Regions from separate parts of the Achromobacter deleyi genome, predicted to be linked through region 1. Evidence: predicted binding sites of a transcription regulator. Region 1 holds the regulator's gene; each other region holds the start of a gene.

Evidence for each region. Region 1 encodes FliA, which starts transcription of late flagellar genes. Its sites were predicted from a motif close to CTAAAGTTTNNNNNNNNNNNGCCGNTA; they were not measured.
Region 2: a site for FliA is predicted at 4,364-4,390, ahead of I6I07_RS16165 (flagellin). Genes of this name have one in related genera too.
Region 3: a site for FliA is predicted at 2,482-2,508, ahead of I6I07_RS14625 (FlxA-like family protein). Genes of this name have one in related genera too.

What each region holds. Positions count from the first base shown of each region.
Region 1 is NZ_CP065997.1:5,907,937-5,915,390, forward strand. It holds gene cheA (chemotaxis protein CheA) at 1-689, opposite strand, end outside; gene I6I07_RS26615 (response regulator) at 719-1,099, opposite strand; gene motB (flagellar motor protein MotB) at 1,102-2,091, opposite strand; gene motA (flagellar motor stator protein MotA) at 2,103-2,972, opposite strand; gene flhC (flagellar transcriptional regulator FlhC) at 3,090-3,671, opposite strand; gene flhD (flagellar transcriptional regulator FlhD) at 3,703-4,026, opposite strand; gene I6I07_RS26640 (RNA polymerase sigma factor FliA) at 4,457-5,212, shown strand; gene I6I07_RS26645 (methyltransferase regulatory domain-containing protein) at 5,369-6,967, shown strand; gene I6I07_RS26650 (flagellin) at 7,247-7,454, shown strand, end outside.
Region 2 is NZ_CP065997.1:3,519,582-3,527,035, forward strand. It holds gene I6I07_RS16145 (Lrp/AsnC family transcriptional regulator) at 1-280, shown strand, start outside; gene I6I07_RS16150 (hypothetical protein) at 291-1,226, opposite strand; gene nadS (NadS family protein) at 1,424-1,744, shown strand; gene I6I07_RS16160 (LysE family transporter) at 1,803-2,420, opposite strand; gene I6I07_RS16165 (flagellin) at 2,565-4,256, opposite strand; gene I6I07_RS16170 (response regulator transcription factor) at 4,610-5,317, opposite strand; gene I6I07_RS16175 (hypothetical protein) at 5,425-5,856, opposite strand; gene I6I07_RS16180 (hypothetical protein) at 6,299-7,348, shown strand; gene I6I07_RS16185 (MFS transporter) at 7,360-7,454, shown strand, end outside.
Region 3 is NZ_CP065997.1:3,230,486-3,237,939, reverse strand. It holds gene I6I07_RS14635 (methyl-accepting chemotaxis protein) at 1-1,025, shown strand, start outside; gene I6I07_RS14630 (solute carrier family 23 protein) at 1,106-2,416, opposite strand; gene I6I07_RS14625 (FlxA-like family protein) at 2,550-2,978, shown strand; gene I6I07_RS14620 (ABC transporter substrate-binding protein) at 3,140-4,465, shown strand; gene I6I07_RS14615 (ABC transporter permease) at 4,553-6,262, shown strand; gene I6I07_RS14610 (ABC transporter ATP-binding protein) at 6,279-7,364, shown strand; gene I6I07_RS14605 (LysR family transcriptional regulator) at 7,389-7,454, shown strand, end outside.

The DNA.
Region 1 (7,454 bases):
ACGGCCTCGATGTCGTCCGGGGTGCAGGTGCTATCGACCCAGACGGTCAGCACGCCGTTGGCGCGCTCGCTGGCCTTGACCTGGCCGAGGTTGCCCATTTCTTCGAGCAGCGACTCGGCGTCCTTGTCCGACACCTTGGTGATGCGCACGCGCAGCGGCAGGCCGGCGGCATCGGCGGCGGGCGCCGCTTCGGCCACGGGCGCGGGCTCGGGCGCGGCCTGCACCGGCGGCGGAGCGACCGGCGCGGGGGCGGGCGCAGCGGCCGGGGCCGCGGCGGCCGCGGGATCCTTGTGCTCCAGGGCGAGCTGCCTCAACACCGCGCAGATGCGCTCAAACACGGCTTCATCGGGCTCTTCGGAGGCCCGGTAGGCATCCAGTTGGCTTTTGAGCACGTCTTTCGTTTCCAAGAAAATATCAATCATGTCCGTACGCAGCGCCATTTCGCCGCGACGGATCGCGTCCAGAAGGTTTTCAAGCAGGTGGGTGGTGCCCGCCAGCTGGTTGAAACAGCCGAACGTGGCCGCGCCGCCCTTGATCGAGTGGGCCGCGCGGAAAATGGCATTGAGCTGCTCGATGTCGGGCGCGCCGACGTCGAGCTCGAGCAGCAACTGCTCCATTTGCGCGAGCAGCTCGTCCGCCTCGTCGAAAAAGGTCTCGTAAAACTGACTGAGGTCCAAACCAGAACTCATGACCCGTACGCCTTCATAAATGAACTTGCCTACGCGCCGGATTGCTCGTCGAGCAATTCGGACGCCAATTCCACCAGTACATCGGGATCGACCGGCTTGGACAGCCAGCCGCACACGCCCAGATCCCGAGCCGCCATCTTGCTATCCACGTCGTCTTCGGTGGTCAGCACCAGCACCGGCACGTCCAGGTACTGTTCCTGTTCGCGCAAGCCCTGGATCAATTGCAGGCCGCCCATCACGGGCATGTTCCAGTCGCTCACCACCAAGTCCACCGGATGGCTCTTGGCCACCTCCAGCGCTTCCTGGCCGTTTCCGGCCGTCAATACCTTCCATCCCGCGCCCGTCAGCGTCGCCTGGACGATCATTCTCATCGTCGCCGAATCGTCCGCCACCAGAATCGTTGCCGCCATTGCTATCGAGCCCCTTCGGCGGGCGGCGTTGCCGCCGCGTCGCCTTGCTTGGTTGCCGTCGTGGCCTGGGTGGCGGTGTTCACCGCCTCCACGGCCGATCCAACCTCGCGGGCATCCTTGGCGCTGACGTCCGCTGCCGCGGCGTTCTCGTTTTCGATGCGCCGCTGGGTGCTCTGGTTGAGCACCACTAGGCTGATACGTCTATTAACGGCCGCATATGGATCATCTTTAACGAGGCTCATGCTCGAGGACAGACCCTGGATGCGCATGACCTTGCTTTCGCTCATGCCGCCGGCCACCAGTTCCTGGCGCGAGGCGTTGGCACGATCGGCCGAGAGTTCCCAGTTGCTGTAGGCGCGCTCGCCGCGGGCGTACTGCGACGCGTCGGTGTGGCCAGAGATGCTGACCTTGTTGGGCAGCTCGTTCAGCACCGGCCCCAATTCCCGCAGGATGTCGCGCATGTACGGCTGCACTTCGGCGCGGCCGGTGGCGAACATGGGGCGGTTCTGGTTGTCGATGATCTGGATCCGCAGGCCTTCGGTGGTCAGGTCGATCAGCAATTGGGGCCGGAAGCTCTTGAGGACCGGGCTGTTCTCGATGACGTTTTCCAGCCGCTTCTTGAGGTTTTCCAGGCGATGCTGGTCGCGCCGCTCGGCGTCGCCCATGGGCTGGGCCTCGACCCGGTTGCCCTGGGCGCGGCGCTCGTCGCCGTCGCTGCGCAGGGGGTCGCGGCCGCCGCCGGGGACCGCGCTGGTCTCGGCCGAGCTGCTGGGCCCGCCGGTCAGCGCCACGCGCAGGGGCATGCGGAAGTATTCGGCGATGCCCTTGAGTTCCTCGCGCGGCACGATGCTGATCAGCCACATCACCAGGAAGAACGCCATCATCGCCGTGATGAAGTCGGCGTAGGCGATCTTCCAGCTGCCGCCGTGGTGTCCGCCGCCGTGGACCTTCTTGCGGCGGATCACCACACGGTGGTTGTTTACCGTGCTCATGGCCCGCTCCGTCAGGCCTTGGCGGTGGACTTGGTCTGCCGGACGTGCTCTTCCAGCTCACCGAAAGTCGGACGCACCGACGAATACAGCACTTTGCGGCCGAATTCCACCGCCAGCTGCGGCGGGTAGCCGTTCATGCTGGCCAGCAACGTGGTCTTGATGCATTCCAGCACCTTCATGGCCTCGTCCGTGCGGCGCTCGATGCGCGAGGCCAGCGGACCGACGAAGCCGTAGGCGAGCAGAATGCCCAGGAAGGTGCCGACCATGGCCTTGGAGATCAGGTCGCCGAGAATGGCGGGCGGCTGGTCCACGGCGGCCAGCGCCTTGATCACGCCCAGCACCGCGGCCACGATGCCGAACGCCGGCAGGCCGTCGGCCATCTGCCGGATCATGCTCGCGGGCACTTCGCGCTCGTGGCGGTAGGTCTCGATTTCCTCGTCCATGAGCGTTTCGATTTCGAACGAGCTCATGTTGCCGCTGATCATGATGCGCAGGTAGTCCGTGATGAACTCCATGAGCTTCTCGTCTTTGGCGATGCGCGGATACTCGCTGAAGATCGGACTGGAGGCCGGATCCTCGATGTGCGATTCGATGGCCATCAGGCCTTCGCGGCGCGCCTTGTTCAGCAGCACGTACAGGAGCGCCATGAGCTCCATGTAGACGTCCTTGCCGTAGCGCGAGCTTTTCAGCGTATCGGGGAGTGCCTTCTTGACCAGCATCAGCGACTTCTTGCTGTTGCCGGCCAGGAACGCGCCGAAGGCCGCGCCGAAGATCAACGTCAATTCGAACGGCTGGTAAAGCGCGCCCATGTGGCCGCCCAGCGCTACGAAGCTGCCGATGACCGACACGATCACCACTAGAAAACCGATAACAATCAACACATCAGGCCCCTGCCAACGAAGTCTAAAACCGGCGTCAATGATCCCCTGTTCCCCCCGACCCAAAAAGGCGGGTTACGGGGAGTTTTCCAGGGCTTTTGATGTATTTGGACGCGCCGCTCAGGAGCGGGCGGCGTCTACGGCTGGCGCGGGACGGCTGCCCGCGCGCGCCTTGGCGGCGGCGCGGGTCTTGCCGGCCCGGGGTGGCGGACGGCAGATCGCGCACACGAAATCCGACTGCGGATCATGCGCGTGCGCGATGAAATGCCCGCCGCACTGGCGGCAGGCGGAAAGCTGCAACATGCCGCTGTCGAAGAACCTCACCAGCATCCAGGCCCGGGTGAAGCTCAGCACGGGCTCGGCGGATTCGGCGTTGTCCACGCCGGCGTTCTCGAGATAGAGGCGGTACGCGTCGATGATGGCGCGGATGCCCTTGCTGCTGGTGCGCGTATTCAGGAACGAATAGACGTTGTAGAACAGCGAGGAATGGATATTCGGCAACCAGGTCATGAACCAGTCGACCGAAAAAGGCAGCATGCCCTTCGGTGGCGAGCAGCCGCGGATTTCGCGGTACAGACGTGCCAGGCGGTCGTGGCTGAGGCTGGTTTCAGCCTCCAACACCTGCAGCCGCGCGCCCAGAGTGATCATGGAGCTGGCTAGCAGGATGTCATCCGCTTCCTGCGAAACGCTCTTGGTGGCCATTACACGTGTCCGAGTGGGAATCGACAGGCCGTCAGGCCAGTTCTTCAACAGGTTGCTTGGCCAGCAGGATCGTCGCGTGCGCTTGCTGCAACGCGCCGCCCAGCACATCGTGGGTCAGTGCGGACAGCAGGCTGTAGTCGTCGAAACGGAAACGGCACAGGAGCGAACTGGAGCTGGCCAGCTTCACCAGCTGAGCCGGAGAAAGACGCATCAGGATATCGGCAACCTCGTTGCTGAAACCCAGGCGGAACATCGATGCAGCATAGTCATCGCGCAGCATGCGCTGTGCGAGAAGAAGGTAGGACAGATTCACTTCACGGATATCTGCCAGCAAAGAATTTTCGACTTGTTGCACGCCCGACTCCCTATTCCCTATCCCACCGAAGGGGCTTGATAACCAAGGACAATGGCAACGTTTGTTGCACAGTATCCGCTGCATCCTGTTTTAATGCGAAATGTATCATTTGTTCGCAATTTAAGTAAAATTTACCACAGGTCATGTCATTTTCTATGACTTATATGACAAATCTTTGTTGATATCGCGCAACTTGAGACTTTAGATACACCTTGACATAGAAAGTCCTGGCAAATGTACGTCAATTTGGCAAATAAGCATTCAAAACGTTGCGTGCTTTAAGGAATGAAATACCGACTTTTGCCGACAATGACACCTTGCCGATCACAAAATATTGCTAGCTTTAGCGTAGCCGCGCGTTTGTCGACAATGTCGCAAATTGACAACAACCGACAATGCGTCACGATGGACACCGCCTGACACTCCCGCAATGCCCCACGCAGATGACAGCCTGGTCGAATATGCCCCGCTAGTGCGGAAGCTGGCCCTGCAATTGCTCGCCCGGCTGCCGGCCAGCGTCGAGCTCGACGACCTGATCCAAGCCGGCATGATCGGCCTCTTGGATGCCGTGCGCCGCTACCAGGAAACCGCCGACGCCCAGTTCGAGACCTACGCCACGACCCGCATCCGCGGCGCCATGCTCGACGAGCTGCGGGGCCAGGACTGGCTGCCGCGCAGCGTGCGCGCCAAGGCCCGCAAGATCGAACAGGCCATCCAGCAACTCGAACAACGCCTGATGCGCGCGCCCTCCGAGGCCGAGATCGCGCAGCAGATGGAAATGCCGCTGGCTGAATATCAGACGCTGTTGCACGACGCCCAGGGCGTGCAGATCGTCCACTACGAAGACTTCGCCACCGAGCCCGACGCCGCGTCGGGCCAGACCGACTGGACCGCCACGCTGAATCACGGCAACGCCGGCGGCAACCCGCTGGACTCGCTGCTGGCCGGCGATTTCCGCCAGGCGCTGATCCTGGCCATCGACACCCTGCCCGACCGCGAGAAACTGCTGTTGTCGCTGTGCTACGAGCAGGGCCTGAACCTGAAGGAAATCGGCGCGATCATGAACGTGACCGAGGCCCGCGTCTGCCAACTGCGCTCGCAGGCGACGGCGCGCATCCGCGCCAAGCTGCGTGAACAGGCCTGGCAACACCTGCCCCAGGAGGGGCAGATCGCGCAAATAATCTAGGACTGACGGCGTACTGCGGCCGGAATTCCAGGGAAATCGGACGTTATTCATCCCATTACGCCGCGCGCGCCCTTGTTAGCCTTGCAGGCTGACACCAATAAGGTGCGCACGGCGATCCGCCGCCGGCCACGCACCGCGATCCCTGGAATTTTCGCCATGAGCGCACCCGACGTCCTGACGCAGGCCATTTCCGACGCCTACGACGAAACCCCGTACATCTCGCTGCCGTTCTCCTATACGTCGCCGGGCAACCTGCGCGCGGTCGCCCGCCTCTACCAACTCGAGGCGCCGGCACTGGAACAGGCGCGGGTACTGGAACTGGGCTGCGCCGCCGGCGGCAACCTGCTGCCGTTCGCGCTGGCCTACCCCGAGGCCCGGGTCGTCGGCATCGACCTGTCGCCGCAACAGATCGACGCGGGCCGCCAGACCGCGGAAGCGGCCGGCGCGCGCAATCTGGACCTGCGGGCCATGAGCCTGACGGACATCACCGCCGATTTCGGCGTCTTCGACTACATCATCTGCCACGGCGTGTTCAGCTGGGTACCGCCGGAAGTGCGCGACGCCATCCTGCGCATCTGCCGCGAGAACCTCGCGCCGCAGGGCGTGGCTTACGTCAGCTACAACACCTATCCGGGCTGGAAGGCGTCGGACGTCATCCGCGACGCCATGATCCTGAACAGCTTCGGCGCCGAAACGCCGCAGGAAAAGGTGGCCCGCGCCAAGGACATGCTGGAGCTGATCGAGGGCGGCCTGTGGCAGAACAACCCGCTGCGCTCGGCGCTGCAGCAGGCCGCCAGCAAATTGCGCGGCCAGACCGACCACTATCTGCTGCATGAATACCTGGAGGCGATCAACACGCCCTGCTATTTCCTGGAATTCGCCGCGGCGGCGCAACAGGCCGGGCTGGCGTACGTGACGGACGCCGAACCGCAACTGACATTCCCGTCCACTTTCGGCGCCACGGTGGCGGTGGGCCTGAACGGGCTGTCGGTCAACGCCGGCCGGGAAATGCGCGAGCAATACCTGGACTTCGCCGTCGGCCGCTCGTTCCGCAAGAGCCTGCTGGTGCACGCCGAACGCGCCGGCGAGATCCTCGAGCAGCCCGAGGGCGGCGCCTTCGCCGCCATGCATTTCGCCGCCGACCTGACGGCGCTGGCGGGCGCGCCGGCCGGACAGCGGCAGTTCCGCACCGCGGCCGGCACCGCCATCACCACCCCGGATCCGGCGATGATCGCGCTGATGGAGACGCTGGCGCAGGCCTGGCCGCAATCGCTGCCGTTCGCCGCGCTGCTGGAAAGCCAGCGCGGACACGCCGCCTCCGACGCGTCGGCCGACGCCCTGGCCAACGCGATGGTCGGCCACCTGGTGACGCTGGTGCAGGCCGGCGCCCTGCACTACCGCCTGGAACCGGTGGCCTACCAACCCGCGCAGGCCAAGCCGCGCCTGATCCCGGGCGCCCTGGAACTACTACAAGAAGTAACAAAACCGGGTTGCCAGGTCGGCATGCACAGCCTCTGGCACCATCCGGTCACGGCGCCCACCGACGCCCTGCACCAATACCTGATGCGCCACATCGACGGCGAGCGCAGCACCGCCGAGCTGCGCACCCTGGCGCGCGACGCGCTGACCGCGGGACGCCATCCGCACCCGGACGGCAAGCCCTATAAGGGCGCCCGCAACCTGGATCCGGTAGCCCAGGAAATCGTCAACAGCCTGCTGGTCGCCCTGCGCCGCGTCGGCCTGCTGCTGCATTGACAGGCCCGTCCGGCGGCCGTCCTCCGGCCGTCGGACATGTCTGTATATAGTGCTGGCCACCCCGTCCAGCCGCCCGACCAAACCGTAAGACCAGTCTGTAAGTGGTATCCAACAACATTTTGCGAATACCAAAAAAAAGCCCTAAAGATTGATTTGCGACTGCCGTAATCCTTGCAACGGAGAAATTCGAAGACGCAAGAAATCGAATTCTTCCCGTTACAACGATGGGCGGCCCCGCTGCCCGGTTTGAAGAAGCCTTTCTCTCTTGGGAGCCTAAACATGGCTGCAGTCATTAACACCAACTACTTGTCGCTGGTTGCTCAGAACAACCTGAACAAGTCGCAATCCGCCCTGGGTACCGCCATCGAGCGTCTGTCGTCCGGCCTGCGCATCAACAGCGCCAAGGATGACGCCGCCGGTATGGCCATTGCCAACCGCTTCACCGCGAACGTCAAGGGCCTGACCCAAGCCGCTCGTAACGCCAACG
Region 2 (7,454 bases), 2.4 Mb from region 1:
GGTGGGGCTGAGTTTTTCCGCGATCGTGTTCGTCACGCTGCGCAGCACCGACCGCGCCGCCGTGAAGGCCTTCGAGGACGCGGTGCCGCAGGTGCCCGAGATCATCCAGGCGCAGCGCCTGTTCGGCGATCCGGACTTCATGCTGCACGTCATCACCACCGACCTTGCCGCGTACCAGAAGCTGTACGACTACAGCCTCTCGACATTGCCGAGCGTGCAGCGGCTGTCGTCCACCCTGGTCATGAAGAACATCGTGCAGAACCGGCCGCTGCCGCTTTGATCCCGCGGGCCTAGCGCGTCATTTTCTCCGTCAGGTTTTCCATCGGCGTGTAGTGGATCACGAGCACCCCGGACGGGGAGTCCTGCTTGTTGGGATCGCGCCTGAGCGTGGCGCCGACCAGGTTGTCGTCCACGGCGCCACGCCAGTGCTCGTCGCCCGGGCGGGTCGTGTCCGCCTTGCGTCCCATGAGCGCGACGGCGAGCTGGCGCAGCGCGGCGACGCCGGCCACGGTGGACGCTGATTCGACCACCGCATACGAGAACCGTGACTCCGCGAAGCAATAGCTGATCCGCGCCGGCTTGGCCGCCTGCCAGTGGGAATCCTTGGGCGTGGGCGCGGCGTAGCACACCGCGTCGGCCCCCTTGGCGGGTGAGGGATCGGACAGGGACAACGACGGAGGCGCCGCCCATTTCTGTTCGCCGATGCCCGCGTCCAGCTTCGCTTCGACGGGCAGCGGCGGCCAGTCCAGGCCGGACGTATCGAACAGGAACTGCTGGTTGCCGGCGCCGGCGACGGACACCTCGACGGTCACGCTTCGGGCCAGCCGGATCGTCTCCAGCATCACCTTGGGTTGGGACAGGTGAATGCTGGCCGTGTCCTGGATGGGCGCCGTGCTCGATTCCTGGACGGGCGCGGTGGCCACCTCGACCCATTCGCCCTGGTCAAAGCGCGCGGAAACCTTGCAACCCGTCGAGGGGCAGCGGAAGCGCCCGTTGTCGATCGCCAGATAGGGACTGATGCTCTCCGAGGTCGCGCGGATCACCAGGCTGACGCGGATGTCCGCTTTGCCTACCGTCGCCGACGGCACGCTGTTCGAGGATTGCAGGATCGCCAGGCGCTCGGGAATGTCGCACGCATCGGCGCCGCAGGTCTTGTAGGTCCAGGCGGCCTGGGCCAGGCATGGCACGGCGAGTAGCGCCAGGGCGAGGGATCGGAGGTTTTTCATTGGCATCATCGAGGGTCACGCAAGTGGCTCTGATGCCTTGATTCTACGAGGCTGAAGCCGCCCGGGGCAATTTGGCTTGGCCGTGCAGCCGCGACGGGACGCATCCTGGATCGACGGCGTGTCGATGATGACGAAAACGTCCCAAGGTCGTGCGCCTGTCACGCGCAGGAGGGCCATGAAAGTGAAGGAGCTATGAAATGCCCAAGAAGGCTAAATCAAAGACGACGGAACGGTCCACGTTTGATCTGTTGAACGAAGGGTTGGACCACGCGCGAGCCATTCGCAGGGGGGAACTGGCGCCCGGCCGGGTCACGAAGTTCGAGCCGATCGACGTGCGGGCCATTCGTGAGCGTGTCCAGATGTCCCAGGCCGAATTCGCCGCGGCCATCCATGTCAGCACCCGCACGCTGCAGAATTGGGAGCAGCGGCACCGAAATCCAACCGGGCCTGCCATCGCGCTGCTCAAGATCGTGGAACGCGCGCCCGACGTCGCCGTGAAAGTGCTTCAATCCGCATGACTGCATCAGTGCATCAGTGCATGACTGCTTGCGAGATCGACGGCCGTATCGGCGTCGCCTACCGGATCGCCGCCAGCTTCACCGCGAACCCCAGCAGGAACACCCCCGCCAACCGCTCCAGCAGGTTGGCGACGCGCGGATTGGCGCGCATCCGTTGCGCCAGGTGGTGCGTCAGCAGCACGGCCACCAGGCCATAGAGAAACGTCAGCGCCGCCACCGTGACCGCCATGAACGCGAACGTCACGATCCCCTGATGCCGGACCGGATCGATGAACAGCGGAAAGAACGCCATGTAGAACATGATCGCCTTGGGGTTCAGCAAGGTGATCATCGCGGTCTGACGCAGATAGTGGCCATTGTCCATGCGGCTCGGGCGCGGCGGCGCGCCGGGCTTGCTGCGCATCATCTGCAGGCCCAGCCAGGCGAGATACGCGGCGCCGGCCCACTGCACGATGTGAAACGCCGTGGGATAGGCGGCCAGCAGGGCCGAGACGCCGGCTACCGCCAGCCACATCAGCACCTGGTCGCCCAGGATCACGCCGCAGGTCGCGGCCAGGCCCGCCTTGACGCCGCCTTTGCCGGTGGCCGTGAGCAGCGCGAAGTTGCCCGGGCCGGGGATGATCAGCAGCATGATGAAGGCGAGCACGAATGCGCCATAGTCGGTGACACCGAGCATGGAAAGACTCCCGAAAAGGTAGCGGGCATTGTAGATCCGCCGGGCGCGACGCGCGGCGGGGCTCGGCTGACAAGAAAAAGGCCGGCCACCGCCCGCCGCGATGCGCGGCGGGTGGTGGCCGGCCCGATGGGCTGGCCTACGCGATCAACGCAGCAGCGACAGCACGGTCTGCGGCACCTGGTTGGCCTGCGCCAGGACCGACGTGCCGGCCTGCTGCAGGATCTGGGCCTTCGACATGTTCGACACTTCCGTGGCGTAGTCGGCGTCCTGGATGCGCGAGCGCGCGCCGGACAGGTTGTTGATGACGTTGTTCAGGTTGGCGATCGTCGATTCCAGGCGGTTCTGCACGGCGCCCAGTTCGCCGGTCAGCTTGTCCAGCTTGGTGAACGCGGAATCCAGCGTCTTCATGGGATCGGCGGTCAGCGTGCCCTTGCTGGTGGTGTCGGTGGTCAGCTTGCCCGACGCGCTGACATAGGCGAGCGAACCGATCTTGGGCGCGTAGTCGCCAGTGCCATTGCCGCCCGTCACGGTAGCTTTGCCCGAGGTGGGGTCGACATGGTAGTCCGTGTTGACGGTCTTGGTGGTCGTGAACGCATCCTTTTCATCGACGAAGGTGTTGGTCGACACGCCGGAGGTGAAGCTCACCGTGGCGGCGGTGATGCCCGAACCCAGCGTGATGGTTGTGTCGTTGGTCGTGGTGTTGGCTTTGGCCATGGCCAGCAGCGCATCGGACGAGATGGTATTGACGAACGTCACGTTGTTGGCCGTGGTGGTGTTCACGTACGTCTTGCCGCCGATGGAAAGCGACGAGCTGCCGGCTGCTGCGGTGTTGGTCGACACGGCGGTCAGCACGGTGTTGAGCGTGGCGGCGGTGGCTCCGGCGCTGTTGTTGGTCATGTTGCCGCCGGCATCGAGGTACGCCGCCGAGCCATTCATCTTGATGGCGCCCGTGGCATCGACTTCGAAGGTGCTCGACGCCGTGCCGTTGCTGTGGATGTAGGTACCGGTGGTGGTGCCGGTGGCCGGTCGCAACGCGGTGCCCAGGGCGGTGACGGCAGCGGCGCTCGAGGCCGACTTGTCGGTGAACGAGAAGTTCTTGTTGGTGGCATCGTAGGTGTAGGTCGTGCCGGTAGCGGCCGTGCCCACGGTGACCTTGTTGCCGTTTTCAAGCTTGCCGAACACCTGCTCGGCGGTCGCGGCGGCGTGCGTCGTCGTGACTTGCCATTCATTGGCGGCGGTGGTCACGCCGCCCGCGGCCGCCAGGTCGGTGACGGTGGCCGTGCTGTTCTGGGTCACACCCGAGCCGTTGACGTTGAAGCCGTCCAGGCCCAGCGTCTTGATGCTGATTTCCGACAGGTTCAGGCTGATGGTTTCGTTGTCATTGGCGCCGACCTGCAGCGTCAGGGGCTCCGCCTTGGCCGACAGCACCTTCACGCCGTTGAAGTCGGTTTGCTGCGAGATGCGGTCGATGTCCGACAGGCGCTGATTGATTTCGTCCTGCATCGAGTTGCGCTGCTCTTGCGAGTAGCTGCTGTTGCCGGCCTGCACCGCCAGTTCGCGCACGCGTTGCAGGTGGGTGTTGATCTCGGCCGCGGCGCCTTCGGTGGTCTGCGCCAGCGAGATGCCGTCGTTGGCGTTGCGCGCTGCCTGCGTCAGGCCCTTGACGTTGGCGGTGAAGCGGTTGGCGATGGCCATGCCGGCCGCGTCGTCCTTGGCGCTGTTGATGCGCAGGCCCGACGACAGGCGTTCGATCGCGGTGCCGAGCGCCGATTGCGATTTGTTGAGATTGTTCTGCGCGACCAGCGACAGATAGTTGGTATTGATGACTGCGGCCATGTGTAAGCTCCTAGGCAGAGAAAGGCTTGATCGCACCGGGCAGGGAACTGCCCGGTTGCCAACGTGATGAACTGATTCTCAGCATTCAGGTTCGTCCGTTGCCAGGACTACGACATGGCGAAAATGATCTTTAGACAACCGCCGGCCAAACGGCAGTCTTATGATTTTTTATGAGATTTGGTAGCCGCGGCATGCAATGCGAGCGCATGCATGTGCCCATAAAAGAAGGCCCCACCCGCGGATAAGCGGGTGGGGCCTTCGGGCCTTGTCTCTCTTGGGGAAAGTTTGCAAGACACGTGTAGTGTAAGCATTTGGCGCGGCGAGAAACTCACAAATACTCGACACCGTGTGGATCAGGCGTGCATGGCGATGCGGATCATGCTTTCACGCATCACCAGCAAGGAGCCTTCGGAATAGATGTTGCGGATCTGCATGGGCGCGTCGCGCAGGGTCGCGAGTTTCTTGCGCACCCGGTAAAGCAGCGCGTCGATGCGGTGCTGGTCGTAGATGACTTCCGGATAGCCCAGGATCTGCGACATCCGTTTGTGGCTGACGGGAAATTTCGGGCTCTGGATCAGCGTTGCCATGACGATGGATTCCTTTGCCGTCAGGCTCAGCTGTTCGCCGTTCGACGATCGCAGCTGGCGCGATTGCACGTCCAGGGTCCAGTTGCCGCGCAAGACCGGGCCGGGTGTCGCGGTCACGAGCCGGCGTTCGAGCGCGCTGACGGTGACGGCCAGCAGCGCGAGCTGGATCGGCTTGATCAGGTAGTGGTCGGCGCCGTCGCTCAGGCTTTGCAGCTGCGCGGGCATGCGCACGTTGTCGGTCAGCACGATGATGCCCATGGCGGGAAACGCGCGGCGCAACGAGGCGATGTGGTCGAGCATGTCGCCGTCAGGCAGCGATGCCGCCGTCACCAGGATGCCGGGCGGGTCCTGCCGGATGTGCGCCAGCGCGTCCTGCAGGGTGCCGCAGGCGAGCACGCCACGTCCGAGCCCGGCGATGTGGCTCGACACGCTTTCCGCCCATTGCGGCGGATCTTCAACGACAAGGACGCGCATACCTGCACTTGATTTCCCGGGCCACGGATTGTGTCGGCGTCTGGATGGCGGGCCTTCTTCCTCCAGCGCGGCATCATGGAAACGATGCCAATCCGATTCTAGATTTGTCAGTGGCGGAAAACGCGATCAGTAGTCTTACTGGCAGTCTGATAATGATGGCGAAACGGCGTCGCGATGCCGCGCAACGCGACAGGCGCCAGGCACACCACCAGGATGAGGAAGCCGACCTGCGCCAGATAGAACGGCGCGGACCATTGGCCATGGGTGGCGACATACCAGGTGTTGTGCAACACATCGCTGACGATGATCAGCAGCGTCAGCCACACGCCCGCGCGCGGCCGCACGAACAGCAGCGCGGCGGCCAGCGGGTCCAGCAGGGTCAACCCGCTCCAGTAGAGCTTGCTGAAGGTCGAGGTCGCGGCGCCGTAGCCGTAGTCCCACAGCCATCCATGTTCGATGACCGCCACGACATGGTTGTACGTGGCGCCGAGCAGGCATGCGGCGAACAGCATACGGATGGCGAGGGATGCGCGAGGCATCGGGCAGGCTCCACGGCAAGGGATCGGACGGCAGCTTAGCAGAGCGCCTCCGCGCCCTGGGCGGGCCTTCGGTGAAGCGAGCCAGCGGATGATGCGGCCTTGCCGGACCAGGCCGGGCGAGCCATCGACGGTGGTGCGATGTCGACGCATCAATGGACCAGCGCGTCCGGGACGTCGTGCCCCTTCAGAAACAATCGCAACAATAGTTTTCGAGTCGTCAGGCAAGCAATGGGCCCTCGCGCCGCGGGATGACCGCGTATCATCTGGCCACGGCCCGCGTCATTGCTGGCGTTGCGTCCGCCAGTACACCCCGGCCGCGAGAAATCCCGCCGCGCCTTCCGGGCCAGCCGATGTTTCAACCCGCCACGCGGCCATTGCGATCCGGCCCCGAGCCAGTAGCATGCGCGCTCAATACGATTCAGCCTCATTTAAGGACCGATCCATGACCTTGCCGCGCCCGCGCCTTGCCTTGTCCCTCCTGACGCTTACGCTGGCCTTGTCGGGGTGCGTGAACATTCCGTCATCGAACGGGTACGGCACTCGCGACGATCCGCGCTACGGGCAGTTGCTGGACCTGATCAATGAGGCGCTGAAGGCCGACATGGCCGTGGTGCTGGTGGCCGACCTGATGCCGCATGCGTCGCTGAAAGACGCCATGACCATGACGCAGTGGACGCCGACCGTGATCTGGATGCACGAGAAGGCGCCGCAGGTGACCTTCAGCCGCAAGTTCCAGACCAATTCGCTCAAGCGCGATCCCAAGGAAACCTACCTGTTCCAGGCGTTCGAGGTGCATATCCTGCCGCCCGGCAAATACCTGCTGACCGGCGGCGACGACTACAAGCTGAATGCGCTGCTCGACCAGGTCGGTGCCAAGCGCGGACCTGAGGGATCGGGCCGCGGCGCCAACGGCACCGCCTATCTGTCGCCCGAGCTCTATCGCGAGTTCTACAGGCAGGAAGCGTGGCGCGACGCCACCACCCACACCGAGACCAAGACGCGCCAGGTCTGCACCGCCGTGCACATGGCGTCGGGGGCGTGCGTGAGCTGGGGCCAGCAGCAGTACAGCGAGACCACGGCCGGCATGCCGGCGGGCTACTACGAGGAAACCGATTCCCGCGACATTCCCGCCATCAAGGTGCAGGCGCGCATTCCGCCCAAGCAGGCGCTGGCGAGCTTCACGCTGCAAGGCGGCCAGCTGGTGCTGAGCCAGCGCATGCACCTGAAGACGCCCAGCTACAAGTTCCGCCAGCAGTCCTGCCGCGCGGTCGATCCCAAGATGATCGAATGCCCGCTCGAGGACCTGACCGTCTACACCCGCCCGGCGCCGATGGAGTTCACGCGGCAGTTCATCGCGCAGCGCACCAACCTGAGCGCCGAGCACCAGGCGCTGCTGGCCAAGCTGCAGCCCATGCAGATCACGCCGCTGGGCAAGCAGGGCATGGAGGATCCGATCTGGGGCGTGCCGCTGTCGATGGACAAGGGCCGCTAGGCCGGCGCGCGATGCAACGCCATGTCCTTGTCCTGCTGCTGCTCGCGCTGACCCAGATCGTCGGCTGGGGCGTGGTCGGCGTGCTGCCGGTCATCGCCGCCCCGGT
Region 3 (7,454 bases), 2.7 Mb from region 1:
TGGCGCTGCTGCTGGCGGTGCTGTGCTGGGCCTTCATCCGTCGCGGCGTCCTGCTGCCGCTGCAGGACGCCGGCCGGCATTTCGACCGGATCGCCGCCGGCGACCTGACCCAGCGGGTCGACGCCCGCTCCAACAACGAGATCGGCACGCTGTTTTCCGCGGTGCGGCGCATGCAGGAAGGCCTGACCCGCACGGTGACGACGGTGCGTCAGGGGGTCGAGGAGATCAACGTCGGCGCGGCCGAGATCGCCGCCGGCAACGCCAACCTGTCGACCCGCACCGAGGAACAGGCGGCCGCGCTCGAAGAGACCGCCTCGACCATGGAAGAGCTGGCCGCCACGGTCAAGCAGAACGCCGACAACGCCGCCCAGGCCAACCAGCTGGCGGCGGTGAGCATGGAGGTGGCGCAGCGCGGCGGTCACACGGTCGGCCAGGTGGTGGCCACCATGCAGGGCATTTCCGAGAGTTCGCGGCGCATCGCCGATATCGTCTCGGTGATCGACGGCATCGCCTTCCAGACCAATATCCTGGCGCTGAATGCCGCCGTGGAGGCGGCCCGCGCCGGCGAACAGGGCAAGGGCTTCGCCGTGGTGGCGGGCGAGGTGCGCTCCCTGGCGCAGCGCGCGGCGCAGGCGGCCAAGGAGATAAAGGCCCTGATCGAAACCTCGGTCGAGACCGTCGCGGCCGGGTCGTCCCAGGTGTCGGCGGCCGGGCAGACCATGGAGGAAATCGTGATCTCGGTGCAGCGGGTAGCCGACATCATGGGCGAGATCTCGGCGGCCTCGGCCCAGCAGGCCGGCGGCATCGACCAGGTCAGCCTGGCGGTCTCGCAGATGGACGAGGTGACGCAGCAGAACGCCGCGCTGGTGGAAGAGGCCTCGGCCGCCGCCTCGGCGATGGAGGACCAGGCGCGGCGCCTGGCGGAGGCGACCTCGGTCTTCAAGACCCAGTCGGGCCAGGTGATCGAGGTGGCGCCCGTGCAGGTCGGCGGCAGGACGCCGGCCTCGCGGCTGTCGCGCTCCTGAGGGGAGCGGATCGGCCGCGGCCGGTCCCGCTCATGCCCCTGAAGGAAGCGGGACTGGCGCGACGTCCGGCCGGTCCCGCCCTACTTCTTGCGGCGCAGCAGCGCGTACAGGATGATCGCGCCGAAGGTCGCGGTACCGATGCCGCCCAGCGTGAAGTTGCCCAGCTTGACGGTGAAGTCGCCCGCGCCCAGCACCAGCGTGACCGCGGCCACGATCAGGTTGCGGTTGTCGCTGAAATCGACCTGGTTCACTACCCAGATGCGGGCTCCGGCGATGGCGATCAGGCCGAACACCACCACCGACATGCCGCCCAGCACGGGCCCGGGAATGGTCTGGATCAAGGCGCCGAACTTGGGCGAGAACCCCAGCACGATGGCGATCAGCGCGGCGATGACGAACACCAGCGTCGAATAGATGCGAGTCACCGCCATCACGCCGATGTTCTCGGCATAGGTGGTGACGCCGGTGCCGCCAACAGCGCCCGAGACCATCGTCGCCACGCCGTCGCCGACGAAGGCGCGGCCCAGGTAGCGGTCCAGGTCCTGGCCGGTCATGGCGCTGACCGCCTTGACGTGGCCCAGGTTCTCGGCGACCAGGATGATGGCCACCGGCACGATCAGGCCCATGGCCTCGGCCTTGAAGACCGGCGCGGCGAAGTGCGGCAGGCCGAACCAGGCAGCGGCCGACACGGCCGAGAAGTCGATCGGCTTGCCCAGGTTCAGGCCGTTGGCGCAGATTGCGTAGACCACGCAGGCCAGAATCAGGCCGACCAGGATCAGCAGGCGCTGCACCATGCCCTTGGTGTAGACGGCAATGCCGCCCACGCACAGGATGGTGACGATCGCCATGGCGCTATCGAAGCCCGAGGCGCCCATGGCGCCCTTGGCAGCGATCGGGGCCAGGTTCAGGCCGATCACCGCGACCACCGCGCCGGTCACCACCGGCGGCATCAGGGTGTCGATCCAGTTGGCGCCGCCGCCGGCGCGGCCGTTGGCGATCCAGACCAGGACGCCGATCAGGGTATAGGCCAGGCCGCAGGCGATGATGGCGCCCAGCGCCACGCCGATGTTGGCATTGGCGCCGCCGCCGGCATAGCCGGTGACGGCGATGACGCCGCCGATAAAGGCGAAGCTGGACCCCAGGTAGCTGGGCACGCGGCCGCCGACGAACAGGAAGAAAATCAGCGTGCCGATGCCCGACATCAGGATGGCGACGTTGGGGTCGAAACCCATCAGCAGCGGCGCCAGCACGGTGGAGCCGAACATCGCCACCACGTGCTGGGCGCCCATGGCCACGTTCTTGGGCCAGGACAGCCGTTCGTCGGGGGCGATGATGACGCCGGGCTGGGCGTCGTCCGCCAGGCGCCAGCGCGGAAAATAGGAATTGGACATGGAATCCCCGGGAGTGATTGGTATGAGCGGGCGCCAGTGTAAAGGGGGCCGGGAACGGGCGGCAACTTAAGTTCCCCGCCGGAATGCCGTATTAGTGGAAACCCCAGTCAATCCTTCTGCCCCGGAGACTTCCATGGCCATCGATTCCATCAGCGGCACCTCGCGCATCGGCAGCATGGCGGACCTGTGGGCCCAGAAGATCCAGGCCAACAAGGAAGCCAAGGACGCCAAGGCTGGCGATCCGGGCGTCAGCGTCACGCCCGACGGCAAGATCCGCGTCAACAACGCCGGCGCCATGAAGGTCGGCCAGACCCAGGAAACCGAATCGTCCGACAACGACGACTCCTACACCCGCCAGATCAAGGAGCTGCAGCGCCAGCTCAAGCGGATCATGGAACAGATCGAACGCGTGCGCGCCAGCAACGCCTCGGCCGAACAGAAAGCCACCCAGATCCAGGCACTGAACGCCCAGGCCGTGCAGGTCATGGGCCAGATCCAGAAAGTGATGGAACTGCAGGCCAAGGCCGCGCAGACGGCCGCCCGCGCCGCATCCCGGGCGTAGCCCGCCGCTAGCCCCACTCGTACGCCCCTGGCCCGCGCGCTCGCGCGGGTTCTCCCGAATGCCCGCCACACTGATGGCGCGCATCAAAATTTGTGATTGGACTGGCGGCGCATGCAGCCGCTAAGGTCTCCGGACAAATCGAAAAACCACGGAGACAAACCATGCATGCAATGCGCACAGCCCTTGCAGGGGCGCTGCTGGCCGCCTGCGCCGCCCCCGCCCTGGCGGGCACCGTCACGGTGATCACGTCGTTCCCGAAAGATTTGACCCAGGCCTACAAGACCGCGTTCGAGAAGGCCAACCCCGGCATCACGCTGGAAATCCTCAACAAGAACACCGTGTCCGGCATCGCCTACGTGCGCGAGACGCCGGCCGGCCAGCGTCCGGAAGTGTTCTGGGCCAGCGCGCCGGACGCCTTCGAGGTGCTGGGCCGCGACAAGCTGCTGGCCAAGTCGGCGGACGTCGCCAACAAGGACGTGCCGGACAAGATCGGCAACTACCCCATCAACGACCCGGGCGGCATGTACCTGGGCCAGGCGCTGGCCGGCTACGGCATCGTCTACAACACGCGCTACATCGCGGCGCACAAGATCCCCGCGCCGGTCGAATGGAAAGACCTGCTGGCGCCGCATTGGTTCGGCCACGTCGGCATCACCTCGCCGTCGCGCTCGGGCACCATGCACCTGACGGTCGAGACCATCCTGCAGGGCGAAGGCTGGGACGACGGCTGGAACACGCTGCTGCGCATGTCGGGCAACAGCAGCGCCGTGACCGAGCGCTCGTTCGGCGTGCCGGACGGCGTCAACAACGGCCAGTTCGGCGCGGGGCCGGTGATCGACTTCTTCGGCCTGTCGAGCAAGTATTCGAAGTTCCCGGTGGAGTTCGTCTATCCCTCCGAGACCGCCATCGTGCCGGCCAACATCGCGCTGATCGACGGCGCCAAGAACACCGAGGAAGGCAAGAAGTTCATCGCCTTCACGCTCAGCCAGGCGGGCCAGGAACTGCTGCTGGAGCCGAAGATCTCGCGCCTGCCGGTGCTGCCGTATTCGGCGCTGGCCGGCAAGGTGCCGCAGGGCTATCCCGACCCGGCCGAGATCGCGCGCCGCAGCAAGGTGCAGTTCAACGCCGACCTGTCGCAGACGCGCTACTACGTGGTGCAGTCGCTGTACGACCAGACCGTCACGTTCCGGTTGAAGGAATTGCAGGCGGCGACCAAGGCGATCTACGACGCCGAGGCCAAGCTCGGCGACAAGGGCAAGAGCGGCAAGCCGGCCGAACTGCTGGCGCAGGCCCGCAAGCTGGCCTGGGCACCGCTGGTCGACGGCAAGCAGGCCGCCGATCCCGAGTTCCTGAAGATCTTCAGCGGCAACAAGAAGGACGCCGCGGTCAACCAGCAGATCACCAAGCTGGAAGGCGAATGGAACGGCACGGCCAAGAGCAATTATGAGCAGGCCGTGAAGCTGGCGCGGGAGGCCGCGGCGCTGTAAGCCCGGCTCGCGCCGGACGGGGGGCTCGCCCCGTCCGGCCGCCGCCCCGCCGCGGGCGGCCTGTCTTGAACCATTACGGGAATCTCGATGAATCTTCCGGGCCATTCACGCCTGCCCGCCGGCCCCGTGCTGGCCGCGCTCCTGGTGCTGGGTTTCCTGGCGCTGTTCCTGGTCGTGCCGGTGGGCACGGTGTTCTACAGCGCCTTCGTCAATGCCGACGGCGGCTTCACCATCGGCCACTTCGGCGCGTTCTTCAATCAGCCGCTGATGCTGGAGGCGTTCTTCAACAGCCTCTACGTGGCGGGCTGGTCGGCGCTGCTGGCCTCGCTGATCGCGGTGCCGCTGGCGTACTTCACGGTGCGCTTCGACTTCCGCGGCGCGCTCATCATCCAGACGCTGGGCGTGCTGCCGCTCATCATGCCGCCCTTCGTCGGCGCGGTGGCGATGCAGCTGATCTTCGGCCGCTCGGGCAGCGTCAACCTGCTGCTGAACGACTGGTTCGGCTTCACCATTCCATTCATGGAAGGGCTGAACGGCGTCATCTTCGTCGAGGCGCTGCACTACTTCCCGTTCATCCTGATGAACCTGGTGGTGGCGCTGCGCAACATCGACGGCGCCATGGAAGAAGCCGCCTTCAACCTGGGCGCGCGCGGCTTCCGGCTGTTCCGCCGCGTGATCTTCCCGCTGGCGCTGCCGGGCTACGTGGCCGGCACCTCGCTGGTGTTCGTCAAGGTGTTCGACGATCTCGGCACGCCGCTGGTGCTGGGCACCACCAACATGCTGGCGCCGCAGGCCTATCTGCGCATCACGCAGGTGGGGCTGGAGGATCCGCTGGGCTACGTCATCAGCGTCATCATGATCGCCTTCTCGATCCTGGCGCTATGGCTGTCGGCGCGGGTGCTCAAGGGCCGCGACTATTCCACGCTGCAAAAGGGCGGCAACTCGATCCAGAAGCGCAAGCTGCGCCCGGCCGAAAGCGTGCTGGCGTACGGCTGGATCGCCCTGGTGCTGCTGCTGGTGCTGTCGCCACACATGGGCGTGCTGCTGCTGTCGCTGGCCAGCGTGTGGAGCTTCGCGCCGCTGCCCGACGGCTACACGCTGGCGCACTACAGCGCGGTGTTCAGCGAGTCGCAGGGCATGATCGCCAACACCCTGCTCTATTGCGGCCTGGCGGCCGGCGTGGACGTGATCCTGGGCACCGCCATCGCCTACCTGATGCTGCGCACCCGGCTGCCGGCGCGCCAGTGGCTGGACTTGCTGGCCTCGGCGGCGCTGGCGATCCCGGGCATCGTGCTGGCGATCGGGCTGCTGCGCACCTTCCGCGGCGTGGAGATCCCGGGCACCGGCACGCTGCTGACCTCGTCGTGGATCATCATCATGATCGCGTACTCGGTGCGGCGGCTGCCCTACGCGCTGCGTTCGTGCGTGGCCGCGTTGCAGCAGATCAACGTATCGCTCGAGGAAGCGGCGCAATCGCTGGGCGCGACGCGGATGCGCACCATCCGGCGGGTGGTGGTGCCGCTGATGGCCGGCGGCATGCTGGCCGGCTTCGTGACCAGCTTCGTGACCGCGGCCGTGGAGCTGTCGGCCACCATCATGCTGGTCACCAAGGACAGCCAGGCGCCGATGAGCTATGGCATCTATCTGTACATGCAGAGCGCGGCGGGCCGCGGCCCGGGCGCGGCGCTGGGCGTGCTGGCGGTGGCCGCGGTCGCCATCGGCACGTATGTCTCGCACTTGCTGGTCGAGCGGGCCCAGTCGCGCCAGCGGCCGGCGCGCCACGACGAGACGGCCTGAATCAAGGGGAATCGACATGAAGAAAGTCAGCGTTGAATGCCGCAACATCCGGCTGTCGTACGGCAGGACGGAAGTGCTCAAGGACGTCAACATCAACATCGAACCGGGCGAGTTCTTCGCCCTGCTGGGGCCGTCTGGCTCGGGCAAGTCCACCCTGCTGCGCCTGATCGCGGGCTTCAACCGGCAGGACGCCGGGCAGTTGCTGGTGGACGGCAAGGACATCAGCGCCATCCCGCCGTGGAACCGCAACATCGGCATGGTGTTCCAGAACTACGCGCTGTGGCCGCACATGACGGTGTGGGACAACGTCGCGTTCGGGCTGGTCGAACGCAAGCTGCCACGCGAGCAGATCCGCGCCAAGGTCGAGGCCGCGCTGGAACTGGTGGGGCTGTCTCAATACGCCCGCCGCCGTCCCAACCAGCTGTCCGGCGGCCAGCAGCAGCGCGTGGCGCTGGCGCGCACCATCGTGATCGAGCCGCAGGTGCTGCTGCTGGACGAACCGCTGTCCAACCTGGACAAGAAACTGCGCGTGCAGATGCGCCAGGACCTGCTGAGCCTGCAGCGGCGGCTCGGCATCACCACCATCTTCGTCACCCACGACCAGGAAGAGGCCATGACCACCGCCGATCGCATGGCGGTGCTGGACCACGGCGTGGTGCAGCAGATCGGCGCGCCCAGCACGCTGTTCGACTACCCGGTGAACCGTTTCGTGGCCAATTTCGTCGGCACCATGAACGTGCTGGAGGGCGAGGTGCGCGAGCGCACCAGCGGCAGCGTGGTGCTGGCGGTGGAAGGCGTGGGCGACCTGCACCTGCCGTTGGCGGCCGAGGCGCCGGCGGCGCAGCGCCTGGCGGCCAGTTTCCGGCCGCACACGGTGCAGATCGAGATGGCCGACGGGCTGGGCGACGCGCGCTACGTGTGGCTGCCGGGCGTGGTGGAAAGCAGCGAGTTCCTGGGCGAATTCACCCGCTACCAGGTGCAGATCGGCGAACAGCGCCTGACGGCCGACCAGTCGCACCTGGCGGGGCTGTCCCCCTTCCCGGTGGGCGCGCCGGTGTCGATCGGGCTGGAACCGACCCAGGTGCGGCTGCTTGCCGCCTGAGCCCGCTTCCCCTACAAAGGCGGCATGGAAATCTATCAGATCCGCGCCTTCGTCACGGTCGCCCGCCTGGGCAACCTGACGCGGGCCGCC